DNA from 2 places in the Microbulbifer epialgicus genome. Region 1 is predicted to be linked to the other one. Evidence: predicted binding sites of a transcription regulator. Region 1 holds the regulator's gene; the other holds the start of a gene.
What was found. The regulator sigma-54, encoded in region 1, starts transcription at its own class of promoters, with help from an activator protein. The targets are predictions, from matches to a motif close to TGGCACANNNNTTGCNNT.

Region 1 (6,818 bases):
AGACAGATTCTCCTCTGGCCCAGGCAGCGGATGCCAACCTGGATATTTCAGTTCAAACCGAGGCTTGTCCCCTAAACCTGGCCCCAACTTCCTCAACAACCGTCACCCTGGTGATGGGTGATGCCTTGGCAGTGGCACTATTGGAGGCCAGAGGATTTACGGCGGAGGACTTTGCCTTCTCCCACCCTGGCGGCGCCCTGGGGCGACGACTGTTGTTGAAAGTAGAGGATGTCATGCATGCAGGAGATGAACTTCCCCAAGTTCAAATGGATACTCTGCTATCCAAAGCCCTGCTGGAAATGACCAGCAAAGGCTTCGGCATGACGACTATTGTCGACTCAAAGGGGGAATTACTCGGTGTATTTACCGATGGTGACTTACGTCGAGTGATAGACCAGAAATTGGAGCTGGATAAAGCCACCATGAACCAGGTTATGAGCCGCAGACCCAAGACGGTTTCTGCCGAAACCCTGGCTGCAGAAGCGCTTCGAATCATGGAGGATTATAAAATTACTGCTCTGGTGGTAGAGGACGAAGCACACTTCCCCATCGGCGTTCTACATATGCACGATATACTCCGCGCAGGAGTAATCTGAGATAATTTAATAATTACCGAGCGGATTAGTACCGCCCACCAACAATATGTAAGGATTACCCTGGTGATTTCCGAAGAAGAATTAAATAGTGCGCTGATGAAAGTTCGTTGGCTGGTACTAGATGTAGATGGTGTGCTCACCGATGGCAAACTGTATTTCGATAATAGCGGAAATGAGCTAAAAACTTTCAATACGCTGGATGGACACGGTATCAAAATGCTGCAAAATTCTGGCGTTCAAGTAGCCATCATCACTGGCCGGCGCAGCAATGTAGTCGAGCGTCGGGCACACGACCTCGGAGTCAACAAACTGATCCAGGGCCGGGAAGATAAGTTTGCCGCCCTGCAGGAGCTTTTGACTGATGAGCCCTGCCGCCTGGAGGACATCGCCTACATAGGCGATGACTACCCAGATCTTCTGGTGATGACTCGTATAGGCTGCCCTATCGCCCCACCTAACGCCGCCGCCCCTGTGAGGGATCGCGCCCTTTGGATTACCAATACCCGCGGCGGGGAAGGCGCTGTAAGGGAAGTCTGTGATCGCATCATGCAAATTCAAGGCACTTTTGACGCTGCACTTGCTCCCTACATCGGAGAGCAGTAATGCGCACATGGTTACCGCTCTTATTGGTAGTAACACTAATCAGCGCAGGCCTTTGGTTTTCTGAGAGCCCGCCTGAGGAATTGCTGGGCATTCGACCGACCCCCCAACAGCATGACCAAGCTGCTGACTTGATCATTCGCGGTGCCAAGACACGCCATTTCAATGAAGATGGAAATCTGGCCTATCGAGTGGATGCGGAACAAATCACTTATTACCAGTTCAAGCTTCGGGACAGGGCCGAGCTGACAGAACCTCGCATGCTCTTTTATCAAGATGACCAACCCAAATGGCGCACAGAATCCAGGCAAGGGGTGGCATACAACCGCGGGGAGCGCCTTGTTTTAAGTGGCGATGTAGAAATTGATGAACTCCCCACTCCGGGAGGCATCAAACTACAAACGTCCAGTATTACCATACTGCCGGATAAGGAATTCGCCGAAACGGACAAAGTTGTTACTATTAGCTCCGGCCCTAACCGCACTATCGGGAAGGGTATGCGTGTGTACCTGAATGAAGATCGGGTGGAAATCCTATCCGATGTAAAGAGTAACTATGACCCTGACTAAATTATTTCACTTTGTAGTAAGGACTTTCGCTCTCACTACTTTGCTGACCCTAACCTCGGTAGCAAATGCACTACCTGAAGACCGCCAACAGCGTATTAATATCAGCTCTGACGCTATGAATGCCGGTTTAAGCAGCAACCTGGTCGTTTACAACCATAACGTAGTAATAACCCAGGGATCCCTGAAAATAGAAGCCGATCGGGTTGAAGTTTACTTCACGCCTGACAAAGAGATCAGTCGTGTCATAGCCTTAGGAAAACCTGCACGTTTTCAACAAAAAATACTGGAAGGGGAAAATCCAATTAAAGCCCATGCCCAGAAAATTGAATATGCAGTCAGCTCTGAACAACTCCAGCTTACCGGCAAGGCCTACGTAGACCGGGATGGCAATACTTTAACTGCTGAAAGAATTGACTACGATCTGACCACGGAGCAAATGAGCGCCGAGGGACAAGCGGGTAAACGGATAGAAATGATCTGGCAGCCGGAGAAGAAAGAAGGCAGCCAATAAGCCCAAGGGCACTCAAGTAGCACTCAACAACAGATAAAATTCGTACCTGTGGGCACTGCTTGTTCCCGCGGCATGACTAGATTTCGGTACACTCTATGCCAACGCTCAAGGCGTTACACCTAGCCAAGCAATACAAAAAGAGAAAAGTCGTCCAGGATGTATCTGTCTGCGTCTCCAGCGGCCAAGTAGTCGGCCTTTTGGGGCCCAACGGCGCGGGCAAAACCACCTGCTTTTACATGATTGCCGGCTTGGTACAAGCGGATGCCGGCCAAGTACTCATCGACGATGAGGATATCACGCACCTCTCAATGCACGGCCGCGCCCGCAAGGGAATTGGCTACCTCCCCCAAGAGGCCTCAGTATTTCGCCGCCTCTCGGTTCGGGACAACATCCTTGCCATTCTTGAGACCCGCAAAGACCTCACTCGCGCAGAGCGCCAACAACAGGCCCAAGAGTTACTCCAGGAATTTAACATTACCCACATTGAAAACAGCCTCGGTATGGCCCTTTCCGGGGGAGAGCGCCGCAGAGTTGAGATCGCAAGGGCCCTAGCCACCAACCCTAACTTTGTATTATTGGACGAGCCTTTCGCAGGTGTGGACCCAATCTCGGTCAACGACATCAAGGAAATTATTCGCCATCTGCGAGATCGCGGTATTGGTGTTCTCATTACCGACCACAATGTACGAGAAACCCTGGATATCTGTGAGACCGCCTACATCGTTAGTGAAGGACATATCATTGCAGCTGGCACACCAGATGCGGTGCTCGCCAACCAACAAGTTCGCGAAGTGTATTTGGGACATGAATTTACCATTTAGGGACAGGCCAATTCATTTGTCACCATTTACGCCAGTCCACAGCCATATCTGTCATAAATATTGAGGACATACACTAACTTGTTCCAATCTGACCGGCACGTTTATTGCTTGTAATACTCAAGGGGGCAGGGTAGTCTGCGCCATCTCAGGTTATTTAGATAAACCCCCTGTGGTATCAGTCTGCAGCACCTCAATATGAAGCAGTCTCTTCAGCTCAAGCTCGGCACCCAGCTGACCATGACCCCCCAGCTGCAACAGGCCATACGCCTGTTACAGCTGTCGACATTGGATTTGCAGCAAGAGATTCAATCCGCCCTTGATGGCAACCCTATGCTGGAAGCCGAAGCTGACGAAGCAGCACCTACAGCAAATGCCACAGAACCCCAAACTCAGCCCGAATCTATAGCCGAACCAGTCAATGCTTCCGAAGAGGCAATAGAGGAGCGGGAACTCGCAGAAGATGACTGGAACCAAAGCATCCCCGAAGAACTCCCCGTAGATTCCCGTTGGGATGATGTCTATACCAGTCACAGTGGAGGCACAGAGGGCGAGGAGGCCGGCTTTGAACGTCATTCCACGACTGACAGCCTACAGGATCATCTACGTTGGCAACTCAACTTGACCTCTCTATCCGATCTGGACAAATCAATCGGGGAGAGTCTGATCGACGGAATAGAGCCCAACGGCTTATTGAGCACTTCCATAGAGGAGATCTCCAGCTCCCTTCTGGTTGAGGAGGAAGAAGTTGTTGCAGTTTTGCGGGCCATCCAACAGTTTGAGCCTGCTGGCTGCGGCGCTCGCGACTTACAAGAGTGCCTGCTCCTGCAGTTACAGCAACTCCCCACTGAAACCCCCTGGATAAAACAAGCGCAAAATATTATCGAGCGCCACCTTGATCTGCTCGGCAAACGGGATTTCCGTCAGCTGAGCAGGCGCACCCGCCTGAATGAGGCCCAACTCGGCGAGGTTATTCGCCTGATCCAATCCTTGAACCCAAATCCAGGCGAAGGCTTTACAGAACAGGAGGCGGCCTATGTGATTCCGGACGTTATTGTATCCCGCAGGGGGTTAGGCTGGCAGGTAGATTTGAACCCGGAAATCACCCCCAAAATTCGGATCAACAGTCACTATGCCTCAATGGTCAAACGGGCAGATAATTCCAGGGACAATAACTTCCTCAGAGACCACCTACAGGAAGCGCGCTGGTTTTTGAAAAGCCTGCAGAGCCGCCACGATACGCTGCTCAAGGTAGCCAACTGTATCGTTGAGAAGCAACAGGGTTTTTTTGCGGAGGGCCCTGAGGCCATGCGTCCAATGGTGCTGGCGAACGTGGCTGAGGCCATAGGTATGCATGAATCCACCATTTCCAGGGTGACTACGCAAAAGTTCATGCTCACACCTCGCGGAGTCTTCGAGCTGAAATACTTCTTCTCAAGTCATGTGAGTACAGATTCCGGTGAGGACGCATCCTCGACCGCCATTCGCGCACTGATCCGCAAACTGATCGACACCGAGGCACCACGCAAACCCCTCTCCGATAACAAAATTACCCAGGAACTGGACAAGCAGGGTATCAAGGTGGCACGCCGTACTGTGGCGAAATACCGGGAATCGATGGGTATCCCCTCCTCCAGTGAGCGGAAGCGGTTAGTTTGAGCGCTGGCGCCTCTTTGTGACCGAGATAAAACCATAAGTCACAAACTGTCTGACGTCCCCAACCACCTATCTACAACCGAACTCCAAACTTTGAGTGTATCCTTCCATTCTGGCCTACTTCCTAGTAGGGTTGCGACCCAAAAGGGAAGCGCGCCGGTATGTGATGCACTCGATAAGGAGAAATCCATGCAGATCAACATTAGTGGCCACCACGTCGACGTTACCTCACCAATGCGCAATTACTGCGAAAACAAGCTGGAAAAACTCTCCCGGCACTATGACAACATTACCAACGCCCAGGTCATCCTGTCTGTTGAGAAATTGATTCAAAAGGCCGAAGCCCGAGTACATATTAACGGCCACGATCTCTGTGCCGGCTCGGAAGACAAGGATATGTACGCGGCCATTGATGCACTTACCGACAAGCTGGACCGCCAACTGAAAAAGCACAAAGAGAAGTTGCAGAACCACCGCTGAACTATGACACTGGAAGCTTTACTCTCTCCCCGCCTCAGCCTTTGCCACTTGGCGGGGAGCAGCAAAAAAAAATTACTGCTCAATATTGCCCAGGCTATTGCCGAACAATATCCGCAACACGACTCTGATACCATTTTCAACCAGCTGATCGCCCGCGAGCGCTTGGGGTCAACCGGGATTGGAGAGGGTGTCGCCATACCCCATTGTCGACTGCCCGGTTGTGAGCACCCTATTGGTGTAATCTGTACTATTGAGCCCGCCGTAGACTTCGATGCGATTGATCGCCAGCCAGTCGATTTACTATTTGCCTTGCTGGTCCCCGAGGATGCGGAGCAGCAGCACTTAGAAACTTTGGCCGAAATCGCCGCATTGTTTTCGGACGGCTTGGTAAGGGATAAATTGAGGCAGGCTAAGACCAGTGACGAACTCTATGCACTGGCCATAGACAGTGCCGCAGCAGCCTGAACCTTACCGAGGGCTTTACCGCGAACAAGACAGGAATAGATTTTAAATCTGGCGGCAATCCCTTTGCTGCCAGTATTATCGAAGCAAATATTCCAATAAATAGTGGTGTAAAGGCCTGATAAAGGGGATCCCCATGCGCTTGGTCATCATCAGCGGCCGCTCCGGCTCCGGTAAAAGCTCCGCCCTGCAACTATTGGAGGATGAGGGATTTAACTGTATCGACAACCTGCCTACCAGCCTGCTTCCCGAGTTGGTAAAACGGGTGAAAGAGCAACCCCCAGAAGAAAATACCCGCTTGGCATTGGGTGTAGACGCACGCAACCTGTGGCAGGACATCAAACAGGCCCCCCGGGTAATCGAATCTCTACGTGCCAGCGGCGTGCAGTGTGATGTGATTTTCCTTGATGCGCGCGAACCCGTACTGGTTCAGCGCTTTAGCGAAACTCGGCGCAAGCATCCCCTTAGCAATAATTGCACTCACCTACTCGAAGCCCTGAATCAGGAAAAAGAGCTACTCACTCCCATCTCCGCCATGGCGGATATAGTGATTGACACGAGCAACCTCAGCTTGCACGAACTTCGGGGCTTGGTAAAAAGCCGCGTAGTTGGCGAGCATTCCGAGGGTATGGCAATTCTGTTCCAGTCTTTCGGTTTCAAATATGGTGTCCCCGTAGACGCAGACCTGGTGTTTGACCTGCGCTGCCTGCCAAACCCTTACTGGGAGCCAACTCTAAGAAAGAAGACCGGCCTTGATCCGGAGGTTGCTGAATTTCTGCAGGCTCACCCTGAAACCGACAAAATGAAAGTGGATATCGCCAGCTTCCTTGAAAATTGGCTGCCCGCTTACCAGAAAAGCAATCGCAGCTATACCTGTATTTCTATTGGCTGCACCGGGGGGCGCCATCGCTCTGTCTATATGGTGGAAAAGCTGGCCAGTACTTTTTCAAAGCAATTCGACAATGTTCAAGTCCGCCACCGCGAGCAACAGAAATAGAACTCGATCAACAAAAAGACCTCCATGCAAAAACAGCGCCTGACTATTATCAACAAACTCGGCCTTCACGCTCGCGCTGCCAGCAAGTTTGCGCAAACTTCTGCACGTTTTACCTCTGATATTAAGGTG
Region 2 (6,818 bases), on a different contig from region 1:
GATGCAAGGTTTTATAGAGGAGCAGAAATCTTCTTAAAATATCGTTTCGCAATCCCGCTCTCAATCGCTAGAGCGGGATTGCAAATGAGAAAGCAGGCGCGCTTCTGGCAAATTTTCTATACAAGCTAATAGACAGCTTGTTTTCAGATAAAGTCTATCCATCCCATAGAATGGGCGTACTTTATTAGCATCCCGCTACACATAAGAACGACGACTCCTCTCAGGTAGGTAGGATTAATTTTAAATAGGCAGTGTGATCCTATCCACGCACCTATGATTTGTCCAATCATCATTAGGATGCCTACTATCCACGCAACATGTCCGGCAAGTAAAAATATAATTAAAGAAGCTATATTGGTAGAGAAGTTAAGAGGTTTTGCCATCGCAGTGGATGTCAATAAATCTTGTCCTCTGCAAGCAATACCTGACAAGGTAAAAAATGACCCTGTTCCAGGTCCGAACATGCCATCGTAGTACCCAATCAATGGAATTACCCCATATTTATATTTTCTGCTGGATAATTTTGGTTCTTCATTATTCTGAGTCAATGACGGGGAAATTAGGAAATAAACGGCAATAAATAAAAGCACTACAGGAATTATAAATGACAAGATGTCAGTGTTAATAAATTGTACTGCTATTGTTCCAATAGCCGCACCAATAAAAGCCGGTAGCATTAAGCTCTTAATCCCACTCCAGCTTATTTTACTGCTCTTAATCATCATATAAGTTGCAGTTGCTGTACCGATACTGCCTTGCAATTAATTGGTGCTTAGGGCTGTTAAGGGCGGTACACCACTCAGAATTAAGACCGGTACTGTTACCAGGCCGCCACCACCTGCCAATGTATCGAGTAGGCCGGCTATTACGGCAATAAAAAACAAAATAGACAATAATTCAATAGAGAAACTTGCGAACTCCAAGAGAGTACCTCCTTTCGCTTGTTGCTAAGACTTAACTTTCAATAGCCTTCTTTGTTTTTTTCCACCATGTTAGGAAATTTTCCCCAATGGAATGCTGTGGTAGGGAATGAGAATCTTTTTCTATCCCCTGTTCCTTTTCCATTTCAGTGACCTTTTTATTCGCCGTGCTAAACCAAACCTTGGGGTCTTTTATTCCCTGCTGTAGAGCATCGCCATAGAGTGCAGAACTGAACCAGGTGCGGTGGGAGTCATCGCTGCAACCAAAAGAGGTTCTGTTATCGGCGGCGGAGGTAAATACGATACGATTTGGGGTGCTCAAAGGCTTAATCCACTGGCCGGAATAGCAGGCTGAAATCACTATCCACTGGTACCTTACATTAAGGTTATCCAGCCATTTTTTTCCGTCTGCCACAGAGAGATCCTTTAGTGGCATTTTACCCTCAGCAATTGTTAAGTCGCCATTGCGTGCACCGTGGCTGACAAGGTGCACTAACAGTAGGTCTTCCTGTGGGTCCAGTAACTGATCCAGGGCATTGAGACTTTCTTGGATACTGGTGCGGGTGGCGAGAGGAAAACTGTAGCCGCCACCGTTACTGAGGCGCAGTACACGCTCATCAATACCAAAGGCCTTATCAAGGCGTTCTGACACCCAATCCAATTCCCTGGCAAATACCGGAGAGGTGCCATCACCGCCTACTAACAGCGTGTACACATCGCGTACACCAGGCCTCTGCGGTGCCAGTGCATCAATAGCACTTTGTAAGCGATCACTCTCGCTGTAAAGGCGTGTTTCCGCCTGGGCTGCAGGAATTTCTTGTTGTATGCGCCAGGCCGCCTCACTGGGAAAGTAGATACCCTTAGCAAAATAGCCGGACTCCTCAATAGTATTTCCCTCGCCATCAATGCTCACACGCTGGCCTTCTCCATCCGCCTCTCCGTAGCGGAAGTTGGCGCGAATAGTGGTCCCATCAGGTTGGGTCAATTCACCAGCGCCAGAGTAATAACCGTATTCAAAGTCGCCTTTGTAGTTGTAGCCCTCGATATCTGAGTAGCTTCCGCGTAGAAACATTCCCTGTTCAAAAGTGCCTTTATATTGACTGCCATCTTCAGTGGTCAGCTCACCTTCACCGTGTGGACCGTAATCCAGAAACTCACCACTATAAGTTTCTCCACCATCCCATTTTGCTGTGCCTTTTTGTAGCTCCCCTTCACTGAAATGACCCGACCATTCATCTTCACCACAGGTATAGCGGCCTTCGCCATGTGGTTCTCCATTGAGGAATTCACCCTCGTAAGTACAGCCATCCGCTTTGGTAAGTAGTCCCTGGCCGCTAATGCGGCCATTGTGAAAATCCCCGCGATAGTGATTGCCATCGGGCCATTGCAACTGGCCCTGACCATGGAAAAGGCCATTTTGTAAGTCACCTTTGTATACGGAACCATCTGGCAGGGCGGTGCCGCCTGCAAACTGTGTTGGCTCGCAGGCGCTGAGAAGAAGAAAAAGCGGGGTTAAGTAGGCGTATCTCATTCCATGATCCATCATTGATGCTCTGGAGTGAGATTAACAAAATGGTGCCAACAGGGCTCTAGGCTTGATTCAGTTGCTCGAACTTAAGCCCGTATTTTTCCAGTAGCTGGCGTACCCGGTGAGAATCGTTATTGGACTTTTTTGTAGTGCGGCTCACTTGGAAGAGTTTGCGTCCGGCCTCCGCCATGGAGCTGGACTCTTCACACACCTGAATCAGCCCCGCCAGTTTGATCTGCTCGTAGTAATCCATCTGTTCAATACTGTCGGGGCCCAGTAGTGCTTTGATACGCGCGAGGGGTAGTAATGATTCGTCTTTAAGGGCTCGCCACTTGACTTGCAGCCGTTGGATTTCTTCTTCTACCACCTGCGACGTGATGCGCCCACCAGCAGCGAGAGTACTCATACGCAGGATACTGGCGTTAAGGTCGCGAAAATTGGCGGACCAGCTGGCCTCTGCCGAGCGGCCAAAGTTGAGGTACCTCTCCCGTGCCACTTTATTGAAACTCACCAGGTGGCCGGACTTTCTGGAAAACGCCTCCAGCTCAAAATCGATATTGGGTTCCAAGTCTTCAATACGCTCCCGCAGGGAGGGCAGGCGGTAGGTCCACAGGTCGATACGGGCCAGCAGGTCTGCGCGAAACTTGTCTTCGTGGCTGAGTTGCACAAGATCCCGGTTGGTGCCTGCGATCAGCTGAAAGTGACTGCTCACTTCTTTGTCTGAGCCAAAAGGCATAAAGCGCTTGTGCTCTATAGCGCGCAGCAGCATCGCTTGCTCGTCCAATCCCAACTCGCCGATCTCGTCCAGAAAAAGCAGGCCCTTATCAGCCTCCATTAACAGTCCAGAGCGGTGTGTGGTGGCGCCGGTAAAGGCGCCTTTGCGGTGCCCGAACAGGGCGGACATGGCATTCTCGCCGCGCAGGGTGGCGCAGTTCACTGCTACCAAGCCCCCCTCCAATTTTCCGCGCTGCTTGCGCAACTCATAGACTCGCTGGGCCAGTTGCGGTTTGCCAGCCCCCGTCGGCCCTGTAATCAGGATGGGCGCATCGGAACGAATGGAGACCTGCTCCAACTGCTTGATCATCTGGTTGAAGGCGAGGTTGTTGGTCTCAATGCCACCTTTCAGATAGGTGGTGCCCTCCTGGTGTTCCCGCTGGAAGCGCGAGGCGATCTGGTCGTATTTGGATAGATCCAAATCGATGATTTGGTACTCACCTGGCAGGTTGCTGTGCTTTCGTGCCGGGGATGTTTGCAGCAGGCACCCGGGGAAATATCCGGCCTCCGTTAGCAGGTAGAGGCAGATCTGGGCCACATGGGTACCGGTAGTGATATGCACCAGGTATTGCTCCTGATCCGGCTTGAATACGTAACCGCGGGCAAAATCCAGCAGGTTGCTATAGACGCTTTCAAAGTCTCAGGGATCGCCGAAGTTGACTCGGTGATGAACTACTTCTGTCTCTGGAGAGATTTGCGCAATGTCCTTTGTGACCTGGTCGGCCAGGCCTTTTGAGTGGTTGTCGAACAGGAGTTCCAGCCGATCGATAAGCAGATCATCGTGCTGACACATGGAAATATTGGGCCGCCATTTGTCCCAGCGTTTGTCGCCTTTGCCGCGCCGGTCTTTAGTGGTACCGAGAATACTAATAGCTACTGTTTTCATGCTATCTAAAATATTAAATAGCTATCTAAAATATTAAATAGCTATCAAAAAAGATAGATAAGTTAATGCTTTGTAACTCGTTAAAGCCAGCTGAAAGCTCTGGGTGAAATTAAATTTCATTTAAAAACAATAGGTTAGGGAAAACCCAATAACTTTTACAAAAGTTGGCACCCTATTCGCTATATCAATAGCAAACGAAACGCATGAATTGATAACGCGGTTTTGCAAGATTTCAAAAGGAGCGAGAGATGAAACCATTGCCGTATGAAGTGATGCAGGAAGGCGGTGTCCCCATCAAGTCCTGGACTCTGGGTGTGCCATTTGAAGAAGAGGCCAGGGCGCAGCTCAGAAATATTTCGCAGATGCCATTTATCCACAAATGGGTGGCGGCAATGCCCGATGTACATCTCGGCAAAGGCGCCACTATTGGTAGTGTTGTACCTACCTTGGGTGCGGTGATCCCCGCTGCTGTGGGTGTGGATATCGGCTGCGGCATGATGGCGGTGCGCACCAGCCTTTCTGCGCCACAGTTGCCGGATAACCTGGCCGGGGTACGCAGTGCCATTGAGCGCGCAGTGCCCCACGGCCGTACTGGCGGCTTTCGTGGCAAGAGAAGGCGAGATAAGGGCGCCTGGGAGAATCCGCCGGATGATGCACTCGCTGGTTGGGCACCGTTGGCAGCGCAGTTTGAGCTGCTCAAAGAGAAGCATCCAGTTTTAAAAAACACTAACAATATTAATCACTTGGGAACGCTTGGTACCGGCAATCACTTTATTGAGATGTGCCTGGATGAGCAGGGTAGCGTGTGGCTGATGTTGCACAGCGGTTCCCGTGGTGTAGGTAATCGTATCGGCACCTATTTTATTGAGAAGGCTAAACGGGATATGGAGCTTTGGCATATCCATCTGCCGGATAGTGACTTGGCGTATTTCCCTGAAGGCACAGAGCATTTTGATGACTATGTGCAGGCGGTGGAATGGGCCCAGGAGTTTGCTTGCATCAATCGCGAGGTAATGATGGCGCGTACTATCGGTGCGGTGAAGCAGGCGCTGGGCACGGATTTCGAGGCGCGCATGGAGGCGGTGAACTGCCATCACAATTACGTTTCCCGCGAGCATCACTACGGCAGGGATGTACTGGTGACGCGCAAGGGGGCTGTAAGAGCGCGTGTTGATGAAATGGGCATTATTCCCGGAAGTATGGGGGCCAAATCTTTTATTGTGCGGGGGCTTGGGAATGAGGAAAGCTTCTGCAGTTGTAGCCATGGTGCCGGGCGGGTGATGTCGCGCACCAAGGCAAAAAAACAGGTCTCCCTGGAGGAGCACCGCGCGGCAACTGCCGATGTGGAGTGCCGTAAAGACGAGGGTGTGATCGACGAAACCCCATCGGCCTACAAACCTATTGAAAAGGTTATGGCAGCACAGAAAGACCTGGTGGAAATCGTTTACACCCTCAAACAGGTGGTCTGCGTCAAAGGGTGACTCAGAGCCGGTACGGGATTAGGCCGCCTGAAGGAAAGACCGGGAATGTTAAAGGGATGCCGGAAGATGGAATCACAGGAGTCCATTCTCCGCAAACAAGTTTGAGTGTTTTTGTTCCAGTCAGCGGAGCCGGTTTTGTATACCGGCCTGGCACCACCGCCGCTGGCCGCAGGTGTGCCCACTGTGTCGCTCACTTGGTAGTGCAACCGTTTTATCGGTTAGTTACAGGTTCAATTCCTCTCAAAGTCACGTCGCCTGGAAAGCGACCTTAGGGAAAGGCGGGAGCCTGGGGTTCGAATCCCCGCAAAGAAGCCTTCTTTGTTGAAATCTATCCGGGGCCTGCTGTGCCTTCTGGTTTTGGTTGTTGGTATACACCGACTGCCAAACTCAAAGGTATGCCGGTGACAGTATCGACTCTCGTGGATTTGCTTCGTGTGAGCAGGTTACAAGTTTTTTACTAAAAAGGGGGAAGGAAAGAATGCACTGCGCTCGGGACCGTATGAGGCATGGATGCCGATTACGAGCCTACAGGGATGTATTCACAGCGCGTCGCGAGTGCAGTGTATTCTTTCCTTCTGAGTCAGTAGTACCTAATTTGTTTTGATCAGGGATAGTGGCTGTGTTGCCCAAGATGGGCAGAAGGAAAATGGTTTAAAACCGCTGTATTCTACTTCCACGTTGTACAAGCGTAGGACTACCCTGTAACCGGGTGGGCTCCACCCAAAAGGAATAAAAAAGATAAGAGATCGGAAAAATGAAATCTCTCTTTAAAATATGGAAAATTGTGGATGTGGCAGATAACGAGCGTGCGCTTTTGTTTCGCCGCAGTCGTTTTGAAAGGGTATTACCTCCGGGACGTCACCGTATCTGGCGGCTTTCCGGTGATGTGCGGGTGGAGACCTATGATATTACCGAAGTGGTTTTTGATGCGATCAAGGCAAAATTTTTGCTGAATACTTACGGTGAAATACTAGGTGAATATTTGCAGTCCTACGAGCTGTCTGATCAGCAGGTAGGCCTTTTCTATCGGGACGGCCACCTGGTGGATATCCTTCCTCCCGGTACTTATCGTGCGGTGTGGAAAGGTGGTGAAACCGTGCGTGTAGGTATTGTGGATATCTCAAAGGAATATACGATTGATGAGAATATATTGGGCCTGCTTGGTCGTGGGGTGAAGATCGGGCAGATGCGTATCGCCGCCCAGGCGGTTAGCTATAACAAAATTCCCG

Region 2: ACCI49_RS01515 (RtcB family protein) is a predicted target of sigma-54. The motif match lies at 4,274-4,291, and genes of this name have one in related genera.

What each region holds. Positions count from the first base shown of each region.
Region 1 is NZ_JBGMEK010000019.1:50,630-57,447, reverse strand. It holds gene ACCI49_RS10605 (KpsF/GutQ family sugar-phosphate isomerase) at 1-596, shown strand, start outside; gene ACCI49_RS10600 (KdsC family phosphatase) at 693-1,199, shown strand; gene lptC (LPS export ABC transporter periplasmic protein LptC) at 1,199-1,765, shown strand; gene lptA (lipopolysaccharide transport periplasmic protein LptA) at 1,752-2,276, shown strand; gene lptB (LPS export ABC transporter ATP-binding protein) at 2,372-3,097, shown strand; gene ACCI49_RS10580 (RNA polymerase factor sigma-54) at 3,293-4,753, shown strand; gene hpf (ribosome hibernation-promoting factor, HPF/YfiA family) at 4,940-5,230, shown strand; gene ptsN (PTS IIA-like nitrogen regulatory protein PtsN) at 5,234-5,695, shown strand; gene rapZ (RNase adapter RapZ) at 5,829-6,689, shown strand; gene ACCI49_RS10560 (HPr family phosphocarrier protein) at 6,714-6,818, shown strand, end outside.
Region 2 is NZ_JBGMEK010000002.1:39,035-45,852, reverse strand. It holds gene ACCI49_RS01540 (DUF885 domain-containing protein) at 1-37, shown strand, start outside; gene ACCI49_RS01535 (TSUP family transporter) at 144-761, opposite strand; gene ACCI49_RS01530 (hypothetical protein) at 762-923, opposite strand; gene ACCI49_RS01525 (C13 family peptidase) at 955-2,451, opposite strand; partial or broken gene rtcR (RNA repair transcriptional activator RtcR) at 2,510-4,108, opposite strand; gene ACCI49_RS01515 (RtcB family protein) at 4,357-5,589, shown strand; gene ACCI49_RS01510 (slipin family protein) at 6,344-6,818, shown strand, end outside.